DNA from 3 places in the Micromonospora sp. NPDC049081 genome. Region 2 is predicted to be linked to each of the others. Evidence: riboswitches for the same ligand, from Rfam matches in the RefSeq annotation. Region 2 holds a riboswitch; each other region holds the start of a gene.
What was found. Region 2 has a riboswitch for cobalamin ahead of cobN (cobaltochelatase subunit CobN). Riboswitches for the same ligand answer to the same signal wherever they lie in the genome.
Positions count from the first base shown of each region.

Region 1: another riboswitch for cobalamin. It lies ahead of bluB (5,6-dimethylbenzimidazole synthase); the one in region 2 lies ahead of cobN (cobaltochelatase subunit CobN).
Region 3: another riboswitch for cobalamin. It lies ahead of AB0B63_RS00240 (ribonucleoside-diphosphate reductase subunit alpha); the one in region 2 lies ahead of cobN (cobaltochelatase subunit CobN).

Region 1 is NZ_JBEZEK010000014.1:35,956-43,586, reverse strand. Features, by position in the region: gene AB0B63_RS20465 (amino acid adenylation domain-containing protein) at 1-118, opposite strand, end outside; gene AB0B63_RS20460 (hypothetical protein) at 620-763, opposite strand; gene AB0B63_RS20455 (kelch repeat-containing protein) at 962-2,023, shown strand; cobalamin riboswitch at 2,031-2,230, shown strand; partial or broken gene bluB (5,6-dimethylbenzimidazole synthase) at 2,267-2,889, shown strand; gene AB0B63_RS20445 (hypothetical protein) at 3,113-3,838, shown strand; gene AB0B63_RS20440 (hypothetical protein) at 3,939-4,373, shown strand; gene AB0B63_RS20435 (helix-turn-helix domain-containing protein) at 4,553-4,978, opposite strand; gene AB0B63_RS20430 (alpha/beta fold hydrolase) at 5,028-5,930, shown strand; gene AB0B63_RS20425 (DUF5984 family protein) at 6,338-6,631, opposite strand; gene AB0B63_RS20420 (helix-turn-helix domain-containing protein) at 6,742-7,047, opposite strand; gene AB0B63_RS20415 (NAD(P)H-binding protein) at 7,202-7,631, shown strand, end outside.
Region 2 is NZ_JBEZEK010000013.1:128,637-136,267, reverse strand. Features, by position in the region: gene AB0B63_RS20020 (glycine zipper family protein) at 1-403, opposite strand, end outside; gene AB0B63_RS20015 (hypothetical protein) at 417-761, opposite strand; gene AB0B63_RS20010 (DUF3153 domain-containing protein) at 862-1,665, opposite strand; gene AB0B63_RS20005 (MFS transporter) at 2,218-3,459, shown strand; gene AB0B63_RS20000 (aldo/keto reductase) at 3,533-4,426, shown strand; gene AB0B63_RS19995 (hypothetical protein) at 4,558-4,893, shown strand; cobalamin riboswitch at 5,573-5,702, shown strand; gene cobN (cobaltochelatase subunit CobN) at 6,010-7,631, shown strand, end outside.
Region 3 is NZ_JBEZEK010000001.1:78,119-85,749, forward strand. Features, by position in the region: gene AB0B63_RS00220 (hypothetical protein) at 52-438, shown strand; gene AB0B63_RS00225 (hypothetical protein) at 581-1,300, opposite strand; gene AB0B63_RS00230 (oxidoreductase) at 1,356-2,258, opposite strand; gene AB0B63_RS00235 (helix-turn-helix transcriptional regulator) at 2,386-3,273, shown strand; cobalamin riboswitch at 3,302-3,518, shown strand; gene AB0B63_RS00240 (ribonucleoside-diphosphate reductase subunit alpha) at 3,638-6,013, shown strand; gene AB0B63_RS00245 (ribonucleotide-diphosphate reductase subunit beta) at 6,067-7,044, shown strand; gene AB0B63_RS00250 (PIG-L family deacetylase) at 7,112-7,631, opposite strand, start outside.

The DNA of each region.
Region 1 (7,631 bases), on a different contig from region 2:
TGTACGTCGGTGTGCCGGGGGCGAGTTGGTCGAGGAACCACAACTGTTCCTGGGCGAACGACAGTGGCAGTTCAGCCGAATCCGTCGTGTGTGCCGAATCCACCGGGGCCTCGGTCACTACCTCTCCTTCCTACAGACACCCGCAATCTGTCGAAAAAGCGCAAACTCGTGTCGCGTAATCACAGAGATGTCAGTGCCCGGGAGCGAACCCGGCGCTGTTTCGCCACGGGGTGACCTACGGTGAATCAACTTGGACAGCGTCATCGGTCGGTGCCGGATATTGCTTCGATCTATTGCCACAGCTAGCGACCAGAGTATGACTGACGGTAACATTAGCGATGAGGTGCGTCAATACGTATCGATGGCCGGCCGGAAGTTCACCGGCGGGGGTTGCGGATGATTTGAGCTGGTCCGCATGGCTCATGGTCAGGTGTCCGTAGCGCTGCCCATCATGGTGAACCGTCCCGGTTTCGGCGCAGTCGGCGGTCACTGCGCGTGGCGGACGCCCGACCGGTGCCGGGTCGATGGACCCGAGGGGTGTTCCGCCGGAGGGCGGTGCACCACCAGGATCCCGCCGGGGACCGGGTGCGGACCTGGCCGGCCGGACAGCCCCGTAACGTCACGCCGACGCGCCGCCCGGCGTGGCGGCCGGACCGTCCCGCTGGGTGCCGACCCCCTCACCACGGGCGGCAGCCGGTGCGACGACCACGTCGTCGCGCTCCCCGCCCGACGCCGGCACCACCCACGGCACAGGTGAGGACAATTCCTTTCCGCATCGCGCGACACTACCCCGACAGGTGACCGGCAACAGCTTCCCCGAGCGAACACACAATCAGCCACGACACCATTTTCACCCTCGGGGAAATTGGCAGGTTCTTCGCGGCTGCCGCGTACGCCGGACTGCTAGCCTGCCGATCAGCGGAAAACGCCCGTCGACTCAGCGCGAAGGGAGCGCCCAGTCGTGACGACAATTCGCATTCTCGGCCGCGTCGCACCATGGAGGACGCTGTTCCTCGCCATTGCCGTCGCGGTGGCCCAGTTGCCGGCACCCGTCGCCGGTGCCGCCGTCAGGGGCGACCGACCCGCCCTCCGTTGGCGGGCCGACGACGCGCTGTCGAGTTCCCGCTTCGCGCTGGCGGCGGCCACGGCGCCGGACGGGTCGATCTTCGCGATCGGGGGTGCCGACGCGGCTTCGGTCACCACGGTGGTGGAGGTCTACACGCCTCGGACGCGGCGGTGGAGGGCCGGTCCGTCGCTGCCCCAGCCCCGGTACCGCCACGCGGCGGCCACCGGCGGGGACGGGCGCGTCTACGCGATCGGTGGCAGCTCTCCCGGTGCCGAGGGACCGTTCCTCAGCTCCGTGCTCGCCCTGACGCCGGGCGGCGACCACTGGGTGCCCGTCGCGTCGATGCCCAGCGGACGGCAACTGCTCGCCGCGACGGCCGGCACCGACGGCCGGGTCTACGCCGTCGGCGGGGACCGTCACGGCTCGCTGTCCACCCTGGAGGTCTACGAACCGACGGTGGACCGGTGGACCACCGCGGCGTCGATGCCCACACCGCGCAACGAGATGGGGGTGACCGGCGGACCAGACGGGCGGATCTACGCGATCGGCGGCTGCGGGGACGGCGTCCTGAACGTCCTCGACGTCGTCGAGGCGTACTCGCCCACCACCGACACCTGGGCGACTCTCGCGCCGCTTCCCAGCCGGCGGTGTCTGGTCGACGCCACGACCGGCCCGGACGGCCGGATCTATGCGACAGGTGGCTGTGAACTGGTCACCGACCCTTCGGGAAGACCGGTCGACTGCGTGGACACCACCCGGGTGGACGCGTACTCACCCGACACCGGCACCTGGGCGACGGTCACCGGCACCACCACCGCCCATCGTGAAGGCGCGGCGGTCACCAGCGGCAGGAGGATCTTCGCGATCGGCGGGCACACCGCCGGGGTGGAGTCCGCGCGGGTGACCGCCCGCCGCCCGCCGGGGGCGTGGCCGGCCTGCGTCACCGGCACGGGCTAGCATCGGCGGCGGCATGATCGTGCGAGGTGCCCCGCGGGTGCGGGGAGAATCGGGAAGCCGGTGTGATTCCGGCACGGGCCCGCCGCGGTGACCGGGGAGCGACCGTCCAGGCGCGAGGAGCGCAGCCACTGGCCGTACGGCTGGGAAGGCGGACGGGTTGGCGTCGATCCGGGAGTCCGAAGACCGGCCTCGCGTCGACCGCCCGCCCGTCCGGGGTGGGCCGAGCGCAGCGGGAGCCTGCCTGTGGAACTCTACGACGCCATCCACCGCCGCCGGGACGTCCGGGCCCAGTTCACCGGGGAACCGGTGCCGGACGGCGCCCTGCACCGGATCCTGGACGCCGCGCACGCCGCACCCAGCGTCGGTTACTCACAGCCGTGGGACTTCGTCCTGGTCCGGGACCCTGCCATCCGTCGTCGGTTCCACCGGCACGTGCAGGCCGAGCGGGCGACGTTCGCCGCCACCCTGGACGGCGCGGCGGCCGAACGGTTCGCGGGCATCAAGATCGACGGGGTGTTGGAGTCGACGCTGTCGGTCGTCGTCACGTACGACCCGCAGCGTGGGGCCCGGCAGTGCTCGGGCGGCACGCCATCGCCGACGCCGGTCTCTACTCGGTCTGCCTGGCCATCCAGAACCTCTGGCTCGCCGCCACCGCCGAAGGGCTGGGCGTCGGGTGGGTCTCCTTCTACCGGGAGTCGTTCCTGGCCGGACTGCTGGGCGTACCGGCCGGCATCCGGCCGGTGGCCTGGCTCTGCGTCGGGCCGGTCACCCACCTGGAGTCCGTGCCCGACCTGGAACGGCACGGGTGGCGTCGACGCCGACCTCTCGCCGAGGCGGTCCACCACGACCGCTGGCCGCACAGCTGAATCCTCATTTTTATTGTGGACGACAGTGCGCTTCGGCTCTGCAATACGGGTTTGGGTCGATCCCCCGTCGACTTCCTGAATACCCATTGATGGATTTTGACGGTGATGGGATTACCATTGGATCTGCGCAGGGTAGTAATCGGCAATCCGGAATACTGCCCGAGACAGGTAGACTTCATTGTCACCGACGACCGGCGAAGCACCCGGTGGTGTGGAGGACACGATGACACCTCGACCGTGTACGGACGGCACGTTCCACCACCTGTCGGTGGATCTCGCTCTCGAACGCGCCGGCGAGTACGGGAGTCGGGGATACACCTTGTGCTCCACTCCGGAGCGTCCGGTCTGGGGCAATGACCAGTGGGCGATCGACCTTGCCTACGAGGCGTACCGCAGGGACACGTACCTGGACATCACCACGTTGCCGCCGTGTGTGGAGTGCCGGCGGGTGGCGGAGTTGCTGACCGACCCCGACACCGCGCCGCCGTTGCACCGGAGGCCTCCCCCGCCGGACTTCGCTTCGGGGTTCACCGGTGACGAGATCCGGATCGCCCTGAGCACCGACATCGCCACCGGCGCCACGCTCGGCAAGCAGGCCGCCGTACACCTGCTGACCTTCACCGCGCTCCCCGACCAGCCGGGCTTCGGCGACCTCGTGCGGATCCTGGATCTGTTGTGGGACGACGAGGTCGTGCGGATGGGACAGGTCACCGACTGGGCGGCGGTGGTCGGGTTCGCGGCGACCGCCGACGTGCCGGACCGCGACCGGCGGCTGACCGCCGTGGCCGCGAGCCTCGCCGGCGGGCCACCGGTCGGCCTCGGAGCCACCAGCGCACTCGCCGGTGACCCGGCGGCGGCCCGACGACTGGTCGAGGCGGTCGTGATCGCCGCGGGTCACGGCGACCGGTGGCAGCTCACGGAGAAACCAGCCCCGAGCGCCCGCGCCTGACTGCGGTCGGATGTCCCCGGGCCGACGAACACAGCCTCGACGGGCGCGCTGAGTACGCCGACTCATGCCCGGTCGGGTCGGGCCGTCCACGCTGGACCGCATGACGTCTGAGGCGGCCGGCGCACGTCGGTGGGGTGGCCCGATCGTGGGGCTCCTGGTCCTGGTCTGGATCGGCGGGCTGATCGCGGCAGCCGCGTGGTGGCTGCGCATCGGCTTGGCGCAGTGGAACGCCAACTACGACGGCCGGCCCGACGAGTTGGTGGGCCTCGGACGCCAGGCGAGCCGGGCCCTGCTGGTCGCCGCGTTGGTGGCGGTCGCCGGCCCGGCAGTCATCGCGCTCGTCGCGTACCGGCTGCGGCTGGTCCGAACCGCGATCGTCTTCCTGGTGCTGACCGTCGTGATCGCCGTGCCCGCCCTACCGTTCGCCGCATCCGTCGGGCGGGGTCTCACTCCGGTGCCGGCAGACACGACGCCCGGCCCGCCAGGGCACTGCGTGGAACTCAGCGGCGGCGACAACCGCTGCCCGGGCGGCTGACGGGAGCGGGAGCAGCAGGGCGTGCCGGGCTGACCGGGCAGGCGGCCCACCCGGAAACGACGGAAGGACCGGGGTGGTGCTGGCTTCCATCCGGTCGGGGTGCCGGCCTGGCGTCAGCCTGCCGGGGGTACGCGGGTTTCGACCATCACCCCGTGACAGGATCCGCCCGCCCTCCTTGCCTACTGGTCGTGACGGGCCTTGACCGCAGCCGTACGCAGCGCGTCGATCGCGCCCATGTTCAGCTCGGCCCAGCGTTTGAGTTCGCGCAGAGGACCGACGAGCGTGTCGCCGAGCGCTGTCAACGAGTAGTGCACGGCGGGCGGACTCGTGGGTTCCACCCGGCGGTGGGCGAGGCCGTCGTCTTCGAGTTGACGCAGGGTGTGGGTGAGCATCTTCTGGGACACACCCGGCATGCGGCGGCGCAGCGCACCGAACCGCAGCTCCTGTCCGTCGGCGAGCAGCAACACGATCATGACGGTCCACTTCGATCCCACCCGGTCGAGCAGCAGCCGCGTCGGGCAGTTGGCGTCGAAGAGGTCACCGTGCCGTTCGGTGGTTACCTCAGGGTGACCAAGCGTGCCTGATGTGCCTTCTTTCGTGCTCACCCAAGCTCTCCTATCGTTTCCTGGTAACCAATGGTAACTAGGAGTCGTGATGAGGCGTGCCGCCCGGGTCCACCGTTCGACGATCGAGATGATCCAGCTCGATGATCTCCGGGTGAGCGTGCGCCGGGCCGGTGCCGGAAGCCCCGTCCTGTTGCTCCATGGTTTTCCGCACACCAAGGAGATCTGGCGGGAGGTGGAGCCGCTGCTGGTTGCCGCAGGCCATGAAGTGCTCATGCCCGACCTACGTGGCACCGGTGACACCGAGCGGACGGCGAGCGGCTACGACGCCGCGAGCCTCGCGACGGACCAGGTTCGCCTCCTCGACGCGCTCTACCTACAGTCGGCGCACGTCGTCGGCTTCGACGTCGGCGCCGCGCCCGCATTCGCGCTCGCCGCCGCCCACCCGAATCGGGTACTCAGCCTCACCATCGTGGAGGCGGTCATCAGCGGACTCGCCGGCGCAGAGGCGTTCCTCGGCTCCGGCGGACCGTGGTGGTTCGGGTTCCACCAGACACCGGGCAGCCTCGCCGAGAACATCCTGAACGGCGACGAGGACCGCTACATCCGGTTCTTCCTCACCATCGGGTCCCGCAGCGGGGTCCCGGAGGACCTCGCACGGCACTTCGTCCGCGCCTACACGGGACGAGACAGCCTGCACGCGGCCTTCGAGCACTACCGCGCGATGCCCACGAACGCCCAGTGGAACCGTTCCTGGGCCGAGCAGGGCCGACTGACCAGGCCCGTGACAGCCATCGGCGCCTCAACGGTGGGAGACGCACCCGCGCGCCAACTCACGCTGATCGCGGACCACCTCGACCAGCGCCTGCTCCCGGACAGCGGACACCTCGTCCCCGTCGACGCCCCTGGGGACCTCGCCTCGATCGTGGTGGCAACCGCAGCTCGGGCGACATCGGCACCACCGTCGTTCCACACCGACGACATGGATGAATGACAGATCCCGGACCGCCGGCCAGGTAGACGGGGGTTCGGGTTGAGGCTCAAATATCCATTCAGGCAAGGAGCCAGGGTGGCGAGCATCCCACGATCATGGCCAGCACCATCAATGAACTCGACACCATTGTTCCAATGACTGCGCCACGCCCGTAGGGCCTCGACCTGTCACTCTTGGTCAGCAGCCAGCCCGCGGCCAAGACCGCCGGCGCCACGAGGCATCCGGCAGACGCGAAATAGAACGTCCACTCAGGGGGATCGTCCGATCCCACCCAGAGCGCATCGGCAACGAATGCTCCGCATCCCAGCTGCAGTCCCGAGGAGAACAAGCCACCGATCAGGTATCTGGAAAGTTGCCACCCCAATGCGTCCCGCCCCAGCCCACTCCGTCACTTCCCACCCGGATCCTCAACAACCTGATCGACGGACCGTGTCCCAGTCGGTCTGCGGGCAGCATTCCAGGTTCTTGGTCAGCCAGTGCCGCCGACGTTCGTGTCCGCGCCGCACAAGGGCGACGTCAAGGTGTACGTGAGGTAGCCCGCCATGGTGTTCCAGCTCCTCGACCCGCTGCCCCATGGTGTCCGTCAGCTCCCGGTGAAGAGTGTCAACGGCCTCCCGGTATGCGGCGGTCGGGACGCCGAGCTGGACGGTGGGGTCGGCGGTGAAACCGATCTCACCGTCGTCCTCGTGCCGCCAATCCACGGTTATCTCGTCGCGATCGCCGCAGGTGGCCAGTCTTCCGGCGGAGCTGCGGCACCTTGGCAGCGGCGCCCCTGACCCTGTCGCTGGGAGGGCCCGGGGCCGGTCACCCCTCAGGCGCTGCGTCGCTCATAGATCTCGCGGGCAGCGAGCAGCTCGTCGAGGTGCTCCTCGGCCCAGTCGCACCAAACGCTGACCTGCTCCAGCAGGGACCGGCCGAGGTCGGTCAACTCGTACTCCACCCGGGGCGGGACACCGGGATAGGACGTACGGGTGATGATGCCGTCGCGCTCCATCGCGCGCAGTGACTCGACCAGGACCTTGGGCGTCACACCCTGCAGGGGAGCCTGCAGCTCGGAGAAACGGCGTCGGCCGTCCTTGAGGCACACCATGATTTTCGCGCTCCACTTGTTACTCATCCGCATCGGCAGAGTCGTGGTCCGGCATCGCGAAAACATGGCGGGATCCAGTGGCGCAGTCATGCCCGTGACGATAGCAATTTCCTTCGTATCGTTGCGGTAACCAAGGAGTCGGCCGCTACCGTTCGGGCTACGCCGACGGAAGGATTTCTTGATGAGCAGGATCGTGGTTTTCGGCGCCGGCGGTAAGGCGGGGCGCAAGGTGGTGGACGAGGCCGTCTCCCGCGGACACGAGGTGATCGCGGTCGTGCGTGACCCGTCCCAGTACTCGGATCTCGGCCGCGGCGGCGTCGCCGTGGTGACCGGTGACGTGACCGACGCTGACAGCGTCGCGGCTGCGGCAGCCGGTGCCGTCGCTGCCGTCTCCACCGTCTTCCGGCCCGACGTCCCGGCCGGTGACTTCTACCGGGCGGCCGCCGAGGCGCTCGTCGGCGGCCTGGGCAAGGCCGGCGTCAACCGGCTCGCGGTCGTCGGCGTGGGCACCGTGCTGGAGGTGTCGCCCGGCGTGGCCGTGCACGACACTCCGGGCTTCCCGGAGGCGGGCAAGGAGTTCTCACTCGGCCACGCCGCGGAGATCGCGGTCC
Region 2 (7,631 bases):
AGATGTGCACGTCCTCGTGGCGTTGGATGCCGGGGCCGGACCCGGCGCAGACGGTGCCGATGGTGGTGGCGTAGCGCGGGGACACCCCCTCGACCAGGTTGACCCGGCAGCTGTGCTGCGAGGTGGGCCGGTCCAGCGAGTGGCCGAAGACCAGGTGCAGGGCGAGGTAGAGCGCCCCGACGGCGGTGTTCGGCAGGCTCCAGGTGTGGTCGACGACGAAGAGCAGCACGCCCCGGGCGTCCGGGCCGTACACCCGGGCGGCGGCGACCGACCAGCCGAACGGGACGCCGACGAGCAGGCCGACGACCGCCCCGACGAGCAGGCCGACCGGCCCGCCGGTGAGGACCCCGAGCGTCGCCCCGCACAGGACGTGGACGGCGGCACTGACGATTCCGAAGATCATGACGCGCCTCCGCTCAGACCCAGGAACGGACGAAGCGGGGCTCGCGCCCCTGGGCGAGCTGGCCGGCCGACGCCTGGGTCGGTTGCCGGTTGCCGGGCGGCAGCTGGTTGACGCCCAGCGCGGCGGAGAAGATGACCAGGCCGTTGAAGAACGCGATCAGCCATTTCTCGCCGCCGGCCCCGGTGGCGAACGCCGCGGTGGCGTACGACAGGGTCAGCGCCACGCCCAGGGCGATCCACTTGCGGGCCTTGTCGCTGTTCGGGCCGATCAGTCCGCCGACGACGTTGGCGGTGAGCAGGGTGGCGGCGCTGGCGCCGGCGACACTGCCGAGGGCGGCCCAGGTGAAGAGATCGTTCACGGCGATCCCCCTTCGAGTGGTGCGGGGAGGGTAGGTGCGGGTGGTGAGGTGCGACGGCCGGTGGGGCGGGCCGCCCGGGTGCCGTGGTGGTGCGCCGGGGTCAGACCGGCCCCGGACGATCGGTCGGTGCGGCCCCGCCCGTGGTGCCGGTCGGGCCCGGCGGGGTGGACGGGACGGTGGTGGCACGGGCGCGGCGCAGCAGCACGGTGACCACCCCACCGGCCAGCAGCAGGAGCAGGACCGCACCGGCCACCAGCAGCCAGGGGAAGGAACCCGGGTCGTCGTCGCCGGTGGCGGCGACCGGGGTGGCCGACGGGTTCGGTCGGGGCGGGGCCTCGGCGATCGCCCGTAGCTCGGCCGGCTTGGGCTGGTTGGCCACGACCTTCCAGCTGACCGAGCGCCCGCTGAGGGTGCCGTTGGTGTCGATCACCCGCCCGGGAAAGGTCACGGATATCTCGAACGACATCAGCTGCATGAACGCCTGTTGGTTCTGTGGATTCTGCTCGGCCACTTTTCCGCCGTATTTCTTGGGATCGAGCGGCAGGCTGAACCGGTAGAGATCACCGTCGCGGACAAGATTCACACTCTCGCTGGTGAAATCCTTCAACGGGGTGTGCCGATAGGTGATCTGCGCGCCGTAGTAACGCTCGTCCTGGTAGACGGTCTCCTCGCCGACGGGCAGGCCGGGAATGTTCTCCCGCAGTTCGGCGTAGGCCACCGCGATGTTCTTGTTGCGGTTGCTGAGCACGGACCTGTCCGCGGTCAGCAGGAGTTGCCCGTCGATGGTGTCGTCGGCGTTGACGGTCAGGCCGAGGTTGAGTTGCATGCAGCCGGCGAGCGACGCCACCAGGGCGAGGCACGCCACCGCCCGTACCGCCCGGCCGCGCCAGAGTCCGGTTGTCATGGGTCACATTGTGTGTGATCCACTTCACAGTCGGCAGTCCTAGATCGGTCATCCGCCTGTCCCCGATCTTACCGGAACGCCCAACTGTTCGGACAGTACGGAAATGGTGAACGGCAGATATCCTGGACGGTTGACCACCATTGTCGACATTGCCGGTTCCGTTTCCGCGCGCACCGGATCCGCATCGAACCCCGACGGCACCAACCCGAAACAACCGCCCCCCAACTCCCACCCCCACCCCCCACCCCCCGTCCCCGCCCCCCTAGGTCCGCACCTCGCTTGGTGATCAAGAGGTTTGCGTCACCTGCCGGGGATTTTCTGACGCAAACCTCTTGATCACCGGGGAAAGCCGGGGCCGGGGGCGTTGAGTGGGGGTGGGGGCGTTGAGTGGGGGTGGGTGGGGGGCGTGTGTGGGGGTGGGGGCGGTGGGGTGGTGGGCTGCGGTAAGGGGCACATCGTGCTTGTGGCCGTGACGAAACCGGTGTGAGATCTCTGGTGAGGACCGTCGTGCCCACCCCGGGGACGGGCCCCGGCCGAAGGGACCGCACTGCCGTGAACGCCGCCACCGAGCCCCGTACCGTCGCGCCCCGGGTGGTGCGGGCCGCCCGTACCGGAGTCGCGGTGGTCTTCGCCCTCAACGGCCTCGCCGTGGCCAGCTGGTTCTCCCGGGTCCCGGCGGTCCGCGACGCGCTCGGCCTCAGCGCCGGCCGGCTCGGCCTGCTGCTGCTGGCCATGTCCGGCGGCGCGGTGCTGGCGCTGACCAGCGCCGGCCTGGTGACCCAGCGGCTCGGCCCGGCCCGCACCGTCGTCGCCTCCACCGTGCTGGTCGCGGTCGGGCTGGCCGGGGTGGGCGTCGCCACCCCGCTCGGCTCGCTGCCCGGCGTCGCGGTCGGCCTGTTCGCCCTCGGCTACGGCTCCGGCACCTGCGACGTGGGCATGAACGTCGAGGGCGCGGCGGTGGAGAAACGGCTGGGCCGCACCATCCTGCCCCGCTTCCACGCCGCCTGGAGCCTCGGCTCGGTGGCCGGTGCCGGGCTGGGCGCGGGTGCGGCCCGGCTCGGTGTGCCGATCACCGTCCACCTGGCGGTGCTGGCGGCGGTGGTGCTCGGCGGCACCCTGCTCGGGGCGCGGAACTTCCTGCCCGCCCTGCCCGCCTCCACCGCGGACGGTGCCGCGTCGGCCCGCCGGGGTGGCCTGCTCGCGGCCTGGCGGGAGCCGCGCACCCTGCTCATCGGCGCACTGGTGCTGGTGATGGCGTTCACCGAGGGCAGCGCCAACGACTGGCTGGCGGTCGCCTTCGTCGACGGCTACGGGGTCAGCGAGGCCGCCGGGGCAGCCGTCTTCGGGGTCTTCGTCGCCGGCATGACCATCGGCCGGACCGTCGGCACCGTGGCCATCGACCGCTGGGGCCGGGTGCCGGTGCTGATCGGCACGATCCTGCTGGCCGCCGCCGGCTCGCTGCTGGCGGTGCTGGCCGGCTCCGGCCCGCTGGCCGTCGTCGGGGTGGTCCTCTGGGGGCTCGGCGCGTCGCTCGGCTTCCCGGTCGGGATGAGCGCCGCCGCCGACGACGAGGAGCACGCCCCCGCCCGGGTCAGCGTCGTCGCGGTGATCGGTTACACGTCGTTCCTGGCCAGCCCGCCGCTGCTGGGTCTGCTCGGTGACCACGTCGGCATCCTGCACGCCCTGCTGGTGGTGCCGGTGCTGCTGATCCCGACGCTGGCCCTGGTGCCGGCGACTCGTCCACCGGCCGGCGTCGGGCTGTCGCCACACACCGCTCCAGTACAGAAAAACTAACAGCTCCCGGCCCGCACCGGTATCGGGTGCGCGGCCGTTACGCCGGGGCGTCGCCGCTGGCTAGGGTCGCCGGATGCCAACTGAGATCACCGCCGCAGCGGCGGGCCGCTGGACCCTGGGCGACCGCACCGTGCACCGGATGGGCTTCGGCTCGATGCGGCTCACCGCCCACCCCGACCGGGACCGGGCGCTGCGCGTCCTGCGCCGGGCCGTCGAACTGGGCGTCGACCACATCGACACCGCCGCGTTCTACGTCTCACCGGGCGGCACCCTGAAGGTCGGCACCGGCCCCGCCCGGTACGCCACCGAACTGATCCGTGCCGCCCTCGCCCCGTACCCGGAAGGGCTGGTCATCGCCACCAAGGTCGGCTTCCGGGCCGACCCGACGACCGGCACGCGCGAGGAGGCCAGCCCGGCGCAGCTGCGCGCCCAGGTGGAGGAGAACCTGCGTCGGCTCGGCCGCGACCACCTCGACCTGGTCAACCTGCGGATCGTCAAGCGGCCCGCGCCGGACTCCGTGGCCGAACGCTTCGGTGCGCTGGCCGAGCTGCGCGACGCCGGCCTGATCCGGCACCTGGGCCTGTCCAACGTCCGCGTCGACCACCTCGACGAGGCGCAGACCATCGCCCCGGTGGTCTGCGTGCAGAACAACTACGCCCTGGACAACCGCGGCGACCAGGACGCCATGGTCCGTGAGTGCGGTGCCCGGGGGATCGCCTACGTGCCGTTCTTCTCCCTGACCGGCGTCAACCGCGAAGGCGGGGCACGTACCGACCACGATGCGGCCGTACGCGCCGTCGCCCGCGCCCACGACGCCACCCCGCAGCAGGTACGCCTCGCCTGGACGCTGCACCAGGGCCCGCATGTGCTGGCCATCCCCGGTACCGGTGACCCGGCCCACCTCGCCGAGAACGTCGCAGCCGCCGCGCTGCGACTCACCCCCGACGAGCTGGCCGCCCTGGGCTGAACGGTCCCGGGCGTGGCGCGTACGCCCGGGGACGTCGAGGTCTGCCCCGTCCAGCCGGTTGTCACCGGGCTCGCAGCGCCCTGCCAGACAGGGGTGTTCCACTGGAGGGACGCCGAGGAGAGGACGGGCAGATGGGCTGGTTCAGCCGACGGACCCGGGCTGACGAGGGCATCCCGACCAAGCTCGACCGGGAGGCCACCCGGGACGACCTGACCGCGTTGTCGGACTTCGTGGCCACCCACCGGGGGGTGGAGTTCTATCTCGAACCCGAGACGACCGCCACCGACACCACAGTGGTGGCGATCGCGCACGACGGGGAGTGGATCCGCCGCCGCACCGGCTCCCCACGTACGGCGGCGAAGCTGGCCCACCGGCACGCGGTGCCCCTCTACGAGGCGGCGAAGACCGGATACCCGGAGCGGATGCGGGCCTGGAACCGGACCCACCCCGAGCGTCACCTCCGCTGACCCCTCAGCCGCTGCGTGGAGCATGGCCGGGGGTCTGCGGGGGTGGGTGTCTGTGGGGACGGGCCGTGGGGTGTGGCCGTGGTGGTGGGCACGGCCGTTGGCCGCCCCGGCGGCTGCGGGCCAGGGGTGTGGGTATGTCGTCGCGGGCCCTTTCGAGCTGATGACGGTGACGGATCGGTCCCCCCGGGTGGGACGGCCCGGGGCAGCCCGGCCCGACGCCCGCCCGGTCCGGGGGGACGGCCCGGCCCGGCGCGGCCCGGCCCGGCGCCCGTCCGGTCGGGCCGGGTCGGACCGTGCCGACCCCGAGTCGTTGACGTCATCAGCTCGACAGCGTGCGAGAGAGGTGTTCCGACCGCCCGGGACGGGCGGCCCCGGACGAGTGGCCCCGGACGAGTGGCCCCGGGACGGTCGGCCCCGGGGCGGGTGCCTCGATCGGCTCCGCGTCGGCCGGTGGGCGGCCGGCGGACGCGGGTTGCGGGTCGCCTCGGAGGATCTGCGGGTGCGCCGCACGGGGCGGCTGCGGGTCGGCCGTCGGGCGGGGCCGGAACCACCCGTGGGATGCGCGGGGCGGACGGCTGCCGGCCTCGCCACAGGGGTCGATCGGTGCCGTCGCGGGGCCGGTGGCCACCGTTGACCTCGGGGTGAGGAGTGTGGCAGCATTCGCGGCCTGACGGCAGTGAAGGAAGTCGGTGCGATTCCGACGCGGTCCCGCCACTGTCACCGGGGAGCGATCCCCCCTCGTGAGTCACGACCGTGCGTGCACGGTTGGAAGGCCGGGGGTGAGCGTCGATCCGGAAGCCAGGATACTTCGGCCGTCGGAGAACCCCAGGGCGTGGACACCCGAGGAGGACCCGATGACGCACAGCGTCACTGCCGACCCCGTCACGGTCGGTGATTTTTGTATCACCGTCGAGCCCGCGCCGCCGCGTGCTCGCACCTCTCCCACCGTCGCCGGCCGCCGCCGGGGCGGTCGGCCTGCCACGTACCGCTGACGGCCGGTCCGGGTACCCCGCCGCAGGCGGTGCGTCGTACCTCCGCCGCCGCTGACCGGCGTCCCTCCCGCCCCGCTCGGCCCGGCCCTGTGGTCGAGCCGGACGTCACTCTCCGGAGCCGCACGTGCGCATCCTGCTGCTGTCCACCGCCGACACCGATCTGCTCGCCGCCCGGGCCAGCGCCGCCGACTACCGGCTCGCCAACCCCACCCGGGTCGACGTGGACGCCGTACCGGCCCTGCTCGACGGGGTCGACCTGGCCGTCGTACGGCTGCTCGGTGGTCGGCAGGCGTGGCCGGACGGCCTCGCGGCGGTGCTCGGCTCCGGCGTCCCCACGATCGTGCTCGGCGGCGAGGCGGTGCCCGACGCGGAGCTGATGGCGGCCTCCACGGTGACCTCCGGGGTGGCCACCGAAGCCCTGTCCTACCTGGTCGAGGGGGGCGCGGCGAACCTCGCCCAGCTGGCCCGGTTCCTGTCCGACACGGTCCTGCTCACCGGTGAGGGCTTCGACCCGCCCACCCCCACCCCGCCGTACGGCATCCTCGACCGTCGACCCCCGACCGACCCGACCGCCCCGACCGACCGGGCGGAACCGGCGGCCGGGCCGGACGGGCGGCGGGCGGACGGCGACGGGCGGCCCACGGTGGGCATCGTGTTCTACCGGGCGCACGCGCTGGCCGGCAACACCGACTTCGTGCACACCCTGGCCGACGCGGTCGACGCGGCCGGGGGGAACCCGCTGCCGATCTACTGCGGATCGCTGCGCGGGCTCACCCCCGGCGACGGGCCGCTGGACCTCTTCGCCCGCTGCGACGCGCTCGTCGTCACCGTCCTCGCCGCCGGAGGGACGGTCGCCGCCGACGCCTCCGGCGGCGGCGACGAGGACGCCTGGGACGTCGGCGCGCTCGCCGCCCTCGACGTGCCGGTGATCCAGGCGCTCTGCCTCACCAGCACCCGGGACCAGTGGGCCGGCAGCGACGCCGGACTGTCCCCGTTGGACGCGGCGATGCAGGTGGCGATCCCCGAGTTCGACGGCCGGATCGTCACCGTGCCGTTCTCGTTCAAACGCATCGACGCCGACGGACTGTCGGTCTACGCCGCCGACGCCGAGCGGGCCGCCCGGGTCGCCGGGATCGCCGTCCGACAGGCCCGGCTGCGGCACCTGCCCCCCGCCGACAGGCGGCTGGCGATCGTGCTCAGCTCCTACCCGACGAAGCACTCCCGGGTCGGCAACGCCGTCGGCCTGGACACCCCCGCCTCGGCGGTACGCCTGCTCGCCGCCCTCGCCGCCGCCGGATACCACCTCGGTGACGCGCCCCCGCCCACCGACGGGGACGCCCTGATCCACGCCCTGATCGCCGCCGGTGGTCACGACGTCGAGTGGCTCACCCCGGAGCAGTTGTCCGCCGCCGAGGCCCGGGTGCCGGGGGAGACCTACCGGCGCTGGTTCGACCAGGTGCCGGTCGACCTGCGGGACCGGATGCGGGAACACTGGGGTGAGCCACCCGGCCAGCTCTACACCGACGACGGTGACATCGTCCTGGCCGGGCTGCGGTTCGGCAACGTCACCCTGCTGATCCAGCCGCCGCGCGGCTTCGGTGAGAACCCGATCGCCATCTACCACGACCCCGACCTGCCACCCAGCCACCACTACCTGGCCGCGTACCGGTGGTTGGCCGCGCCGGTCGCCGACGGCGGCTTCGGTGCCGACGCGGTGGTGCACCTCGGCAAACACGGCACCCTGGA
Region 3 (7,631 bases), on a different contig from region 2:
CCGTGAAATCCTCTGTGGACAGTGATCGTCACCTATCGACAGGAGACTTCCATGCGATCTCGGCTCCTCTCCATCGCCTCCGCGCTGACCCTCGCCGCGAGCGGCTCGGTGCTGGCCCTGATACCCGCCAGCCCGGCCAGCGCCCACTGCGACGGCCACGGGCAGCACCCGGACCTGTACAGCGGCGGCGGGATCTCCTGGGGCGACGGGACCTTCATCCGCGCCTACCCCCACCAGGACTGCCAGCCCAAGGGCCAGGGGTACCCGAGTCAGAACATCGACGTCCACTGCGCCACGCTGACCGGTGACCTGTGGTTCTTCGTCCGCAACACCTCCACCGGGATCAACGGGTGGGCCCGCCGGGACGCGCTGCGCTTCTCGCAGACCGTCACCATCGACGACTGCGCCAACGGGCTCGCCCCGCACCGCGTGGCCTGACCGGGGCTGCCGGCCCGGCCCGGCACGGCGTGCCCCTCGACGATTCGAGCGGTGCGCAGGTGTGACGGGACCCGGCAGCCCGGGGTGGACGGCAACCGCGTCCACCCCGGGCAGGCCGGCCCCGCAGGTCGACCCGACGGCGTCAGGTCAACAGCGCCGGGCGCAGCTCACCACCCACGTTGATCGTGCCGACGACCCGGTCGCCGGTGAGGTCGAAGACGTCGACCGCCCGGTTGGTGCGCATGAGTTCCCGCACCGACGGCGGCAGCGGCGGGGGTTCCTTCATCGCCGCCCGGACGTCCCGGGTGGTGGAGATCAGCCGGCCGACCAGTGACGCCCCGTCGTGGTCCACCCGGACCCGGCCGTACTCCCAGCCGCAGGTGGTGAGGTCGAGCACCTCGAACAGGCGGGCGAGCAGCGGATGCGGGTCGGTCGCCCGGACGAACTGCGTCGCCCTCGTCCCGACGACCGTGGCGGCGGCGGCGACGTGCACGTACGGGTGCAGGCCGCCCGGCAGCGCGAACAGCGGCCAGTGCAGCCGGCCACCGGCCGCCCGCCACAGTGGCCGGTAGTTGCGCCGGTCCACCGGGAACCGGTGACCGGTGCGCCGGTACAGCTCCGCCGTCTGGGCCGACAGGTCCGCGTGGGCCGCGTCGGCGAACTCGCCGACGATCCTGGCCGCCACCGCCAGGCCGTCACCGTCGTCGAGCAGGCCGACGATCCCCGCCACCTGGTCGGCCGGCGCGACGGCCACGTGGGTGCCGTACCGCTGCCGCACCTCGGCCGACAGCGCCGCCTGCCGGACCGGATCCTCCTGGACCTGCCGGCCCCCGCCGCCCAGCACCCGCCCGAGCCATCCCATGTCGCCTCGTCTCCGCCACCGTCACCGACCGCAGCCATGCTAGTGCGACCCTGCGTCAGAGATAGCTCACGCCGGTCAGTTCCTCGGCCGCCGTCCACAGCCGCCGGCCGACAGCGGGATCGGTGGCCTCCGGGCTGGCCCGCACCTCGGTGACCGGACCCCAGGTCTGGAAGAGCCGGGCCGGGCCGAAGAACTGGCCGCCACGGACCGCCGGGTCGGTGGCGGCGCGCAGCTGGGGCAGCGCACCCCGCTGCACCGGCTGGGTGGCCAGCAGGCCCAGCCAGGCGACCACCCGGCCACGCCGGCCCCGGTGGGCCATGGCCCGGGGGGTCAGGTTGGTGCGGGTGACACCGGGATGGGCCAGCACGCTGAGCACCGGTGCTCCGGCGGCGCGCAGCCGCCGGTCCAGCTCCACGCCGAAGACGGTGGTGGCGAGCTTGGACCGGCCGTACGCGGCGGCGCCCCGGTAGCCGCGCTCGCCCATCAGGTCGGCGAAGTCCAGGTGTGCGTTGCGGTGGGTGATCGAGCTGAGGTGGACCACCCGGGCCGCCCACGCGGCGGCCAGGTTGTCCAGCAGCAGACCGGTCAGCGCGAAGTGGCCCAGCAGGTTGGTGGCGAGGTGCAGCTCGTGGCCGTCGACACTGGTGCGGCGCGGGCCGAGCAGCACCGCACCGGCGTTGTTGACCAGCAGGTCGATCCTCGGATGGGCGGCGGCCAGTCCCGCCGCGAACGCCCGGACCGAGGCGAGGGAGGCGAGGTCAAGCTCACGTACCTCGACGTTCCCGCCGATGCGCCGGCCGGCCTGCCGGCCGGCGGCGGTGTCGCGGACGGCGAGCACGACGTGCGCACCACGGTGGGCCAGCGCGGTGGCGGTGACCAGGCCGAGGCCCGAGTTCGCGCCGGTCACGACGGCGGTACGGCCGTGCTGGTCGGGGATGTGGTCGGCGGTCCAGGTCATCTGCTGCTCCTGAGCGGTCGGGGTGGGACGCCGACGTTAGGGGCCGCCCGGCCGGGCTCGGTCGTCCCCGGTCGCCTAGGTCCCGCAGTCCTACCCACCCCGGTCCGGGCCGCGTCACACTGGCCCCATGACCCATCCGTACGCCCGCGAACTCGGTGACTTCCTGCGCGCCCGACGCGGCCGGCTGCACCCCCGCGACGTCGGCCTGGAGCCGGGCGGGCGACGGCGGGTCACCGGGCTGCGCCGCGAGGAGCTGGCGCTGCTGGCCGGGTTGAGCACCGACTACTACCAGCGGATGGAGCAGGGCCGGGAGGTCCGCCCGTCCGACCACGTGCTGGACGCGCTCGCCGCCGCGCTCGCCCTCGACGACGAGGAACGCCGGCACCTGTTCACCCTGGCCCGCGCCGCCCGCCGGCCGGTACCGGCCCGGGTGGACCACGGCCCGGAGCGGGTGCCGGAGCGCACCCGCCGGCTGCTGCGGGTGCTGGACACCCCGGCGGTGGTGCTCGGCCGCCACCTGGACCTGCTCGCCTGGAACGCGTGGGCGGTGGCGCTGCTCGGCGATCCGGCGGACCTCCCGCCGGGCCGGCTCAACATGCTGCTGCTGATGTTCGACGAGGCGGCGTCCCCGGTGCGGCGCTGCGCGTCCTGGGAGCAGCAGGCGCTGGACTACATCGGCATGATGCGTGCCGCCGTCGCCACCGACCCCACCCATCCCCGGGCCACCGCGATCGTCGGTGAGCTGAGCATCCGCAGCGCCGAGTTCCGGCGGCTGTGGTCGCGGCACGACGTGCGCGGGTCGGTCACCGGCACCAAGACCTTCCAGGTCCCCGGGGTCGGTGACATCGTCCTGGACTGGGACACCTACCCGCTGCCCGGCAACCCCGGCCCGGTGCTGCTGGTCTTCACCGCCGAGCCCGGCAGCGCCGACGCGGACGCCCTGCGGCTGCTGGCGTCACTGCGGGCCACCGACCGGTCGGAGGAGAGTTATCTGACACGCCGACGCGACATCTAGTGTTGCCTCTCCCCCATCCACGCCATATATGGTGTGCCACGCAGCTGGTTCGACCGGGCCCGGTGGTCCGGTCGAGGCAACAGGGAACCCGGTGGAAATCCGGGACTGCCCCGCAGCGGTAAGTGGGAACGACCGCCGTCATCGAGCACTGGACCGCCAGGTCTGGGAAGCGACGGCCAGTAGGCGACCGGCGACCCCGGTCACGCCCGCGAGTCCGAAGACCTGCCAGTGCGCCGTGCGCTGCTGCGCGCGGCGGTCGGAGGTCGCGCGGGACGACCGACGCCAGCACCCGGGCCGGCCGTCGCGCCGTGCCCGTTGGCGTTCTCCCGCGTCCGATGACCATCGGTGACAGCGAGGAGAGGTCATGACGAACGTAGCGGAACGCCCACCGTCCGAGGTCGACGGCGCGGAGTCACGCCGGCCGGCGATGCGGGTACGCAAGCGCGACGGCGACACCGAGCCGGTCGACGTCAACCGGATCGTCACGGCGGTCGCGCGGTGGGCCACCGACCTGGACGAGGTCGATCCGCTGCGGGTGGCCACCAGGACGATCAGCGGCCTCTACGACGGGGCGACCACCGCCGAGCTGGACAAGCTGTCGATCCAGACGGCGGCGGAGCTGATCGGCACGGAACCGCAGTACTCCCGGCTGGCGGCCCGGCTGCTGGCCGCCTACGTGGACGAGGAGGTCCGCGGGCAGGAGGTGACCTGCTTCAGCGAGTCCATCCGGTACGCCCACGGCCTCGGCCTGATCGCCGACGACACCGCCGCGTTCGTGGCCCGGCACGCCCGGCAGCTCGACGACGCCGTCGACCCGGCCGGTGACCTGCGGTTCGAGTATTTCGGGCTGCGGACGGTGGCCGACCGCTACCTGCTGCGGCACCCGCAGTCGCGGCTGGTGGTGGAGACCCCGCAGTTCTGGCTGCTGCGGGTGGCCTGCGGGCTGTCCACCACGCCCGACGAGGCGGTCGGGTTCTACCGGCTGATGTCGTCGCTTGCCTACCTGCCGAGCTCCCCGACGTTGTTCAACTCCGGCACCCGGCACACCCAGATGTCGTCGTGTTTCCTGGTCGACTCGCCGCGCGACGAGCTGGACTCGATCTACGAGCGCTACCACCAGGTGGCGAAGCTGTCGAAGTTCTCCGGCGGCATCGGCATCTCCTGGTCGCGGGTGCGGGGCCGGGGCGCGCTGATCCGGGGCACCAACGGCCGGTCCAACGGGATCGTGCCGTTCCTCAAGACCCTCGACGCCGGGGTGGCGGCGGTCAACCAGGGCGGCCGGCGCAAGGGTGCCGCCTGCGTCTACCTGGAACCCTGGCACCCGGACATCGAGGAGTTCCTGGAGCTGCGGGACAACACCGGTGAGGAGGCCCGGCGTACCCACAATCTCAACCTGGCCAACTGGATCCCCGACGAGTTCATGCGCCGGGTCGAGGCCGACGGCGACTGGTCGCTGATCGACCCGTCGGACGCCCCGGAGCTGCCCGACCTGTACGGCGAGGAGTTCGACGCCGCGTACCGGGTCGCGGAGAAGAAGGCGGTCCGCACGGTGAAGGCCCGGGACCTGTACGGGCGGATGATGCGCACCCTGGCGCAGACCGGCAACGGGTGGATGACGTTCAAGGACCCGTCGAACCGGCTGTCCAACCAGACCGGCGTGCCGGGCAACACGATCCACCTGTCCAACCTGTGCACCGAGATCCTGGAGGTCAACAGCGACACCGAGACGGCGGTGTGCAACCTGGGGTCGGTCAACCTCGGCGCGCACCTCACCGACGACGGCGTCGACTGGGAGAAGCTGCGCGCCACGGTCCGGACGGCGGTGGTGTTCCTGGACCGGGTGATCGACATCAACTACTACCCGGCCGAGCAGGCGGCGGCGTCGAACCCGCGCTGGCGCCCGGTCGGGCTGGGGCTGATGGGTTTGCAGGACGCGTTGTTCGCGCTGCGCCTGCCGTTCGACTCGGCCGGGGCCCGGGAGCTGTCCACCCGGGTCCAGGAGGAGATCTTCCTGACCGCCCTGGAGACGTCGGCCGGCCTGGCCGAACGGTTCGGCGCGCACCCGGCGTACCCGCAGACCCGGGCGGCCCGGGGTGACCTGCACCCGGACCTGTGGGGGGTCGAACCCACCCAGACCGCGCGGTGGGCGGCGCTGCGCACCCGGATCGCGGCGCACGGCCTGCGCAACTCGCTGCTGGTGGCGATCGCCCCGACCGCCACGATCGCGTCGATCGCCGGCTGCTACGAGTGCATCGAGCCGCAGGTGTCCAACCTGTTCAAGCGGGAGACCATGTCCGGGGAGTTCCTCCAGATCAACACCTATCTGGTACGCGAGCTGAAGGCCCGCGGCCTGTGGACGGCGGAGATCCGCGACCAGATCAAGCGGGCCGAGGGTTCGGTGCAGGGCATCGTCGACCTGTCCGTCGAGGTGCGGGAGTTGTTCCGGACCGCGTGGGAGCTGCCGCAGCGGGCGCTGATCGACCTGGCCGCCGCGCGGGCGCCGTACATCGACCAGTCGCAGTCGCTGAACCTGTTCCTCAGCGCGCCGACCATCGGCAAGTTGTCCTCGATGTACCTGCACGCCTGGAAGTCCGGGCTGAAGACCACCTACTACCTGCGGTCGCGTCCGGCGACCCGGATCCAGCAGGCCACCGTCACCGTCGCCCCGGTCGTCACGGCCGATGCCGAGGCGTTGGCCTGTTCCCTGGAGAACCCCGAGAGCTGCGAGGCGTGCCAGTGACCACCGTCGACGAACCCCGCACCGCCGGGCGGCAGCTGCTGCTCGACCCCGGCATGGACCTCACCCTGCGGCCGATGCGCTACCCGCACTTCTTCGACCGGTTCAAGGACGCCATCCGCAACACCTGGACGGTGGAGGAGGTCGACCTGCACGGCGACCTGGCCGATCTGGAGCGGCTGTCACCGGCCGAGCGGCACCTGGTGTCCCGGTTGGTGGCGTTCTTCGCCACCGGTGACACGATCGTCGCCAACAACCTGGTGCTCAACCTCTACCAGCACGTCAACTCTCCCGAAGGCCGGCTCTACCTGTCCCGGCAGCTGTTCGAGGAAGCCGTGCACGTGCAGTTCTACCTGAACCTGCTCGACACGTACGTCCCCGACGAGCAGGAGCGGTTCGCCGCGTTCGCCGCGATCGAGAACATCCCGTCGATCCGGCGCAAGGCCGAGTTCTGCTTCCGCTGGATCGACTCGGTCTTCGAGCTGCGGGAGCTGCGTACCCGGGCGGACCGGCGGGCGTTCCTACTCAACCTGATCTGCTTCGCCGCCTGCATCGAGGGGCTGTTCTTCTACGGCGCGTTCGCCTACGTCTACTTCCTGCGGTCCCGGGGCCTGCTCAACGGGTTGGCGTCGGGCACCAACTGGGTGTTCCGCGACGAGTCGATGCACATGGCGTTCGCCTTCGACGTGGTGGAGACCGCCCGGCGGGAGGAGCCGGACCTGTTCGACGCCGACCTGGAACGTCAGGTCACCGAGATGCTCGCCGAGGCCGTCGAGTGCGAGGTGCAGTTCGCCGAGGACCTGCTCGACCAGGGCGTGTCGGGGCTGTCGCTCACGGACATGCGGGCCTACCTGGAGCATGTCGCCGACCGGCGGCTCACCCAGCTCGGCATCGCGCCGCGCTACGGCGCGCAGAACCCGTTCGCGTTCATGGAGCTACAGGACGTGCAGGAGCTGTCGAACTTCTTCGAGCGCCGGGTGTCGGCGTACCAGGTGGGGGTCAGCGGCAGCGTCACCTTCGACGACGAATTCTGACCGGCGCGGCCGGGGCCCGGTCCGGTGGTGGGGTGTGCGACCACCGGACCAGGCCCCGGCCGCCCGCTCAGGGGCCGGCGTTGCCGAACACCTCGATCTCGGCGAGGCCGGCGTTGACGGTGCCGCCGCCGACCCCGGTGACGGTGAGCGTGACGCTGGTCACCGTCTTCGCCGCCGGGAGGATGACCTCGGTCGGGCCGCCGCCGTTGTCCAGGGCGCCGACGGCCGTGGAGGTGCCGTCGCTGAACAGCAGGGTGCCGCCGGTGATCTGGTCGTTGGGGTTGGGCCGGTCGTAGAGGACGACCCGGCGGATGGTGCGCGGGCCCGACCAGCTCAGGGTGAGCTGGGTGCCGACCCCGCCGAAGACGGTGGCCCACTCCCGGGTCGGGTCGTCGGGCCAGCCGGCGATCACCCCGTCGACGGCCTTGGCCGCCGTCTGCCCGCTGCCGGTGTCCTGGCTGGTCGCGGTGACGGTCGCCGTGCGGGCCAGGTTGGGGCCGAGGACCTTGTACTGCCGCTGGAGGAAGGCCGGGTAGTCGTAGCCGGCACAGGTGGGCAGGCTGGTGCAGGCTCCGTCGTCGTACTGG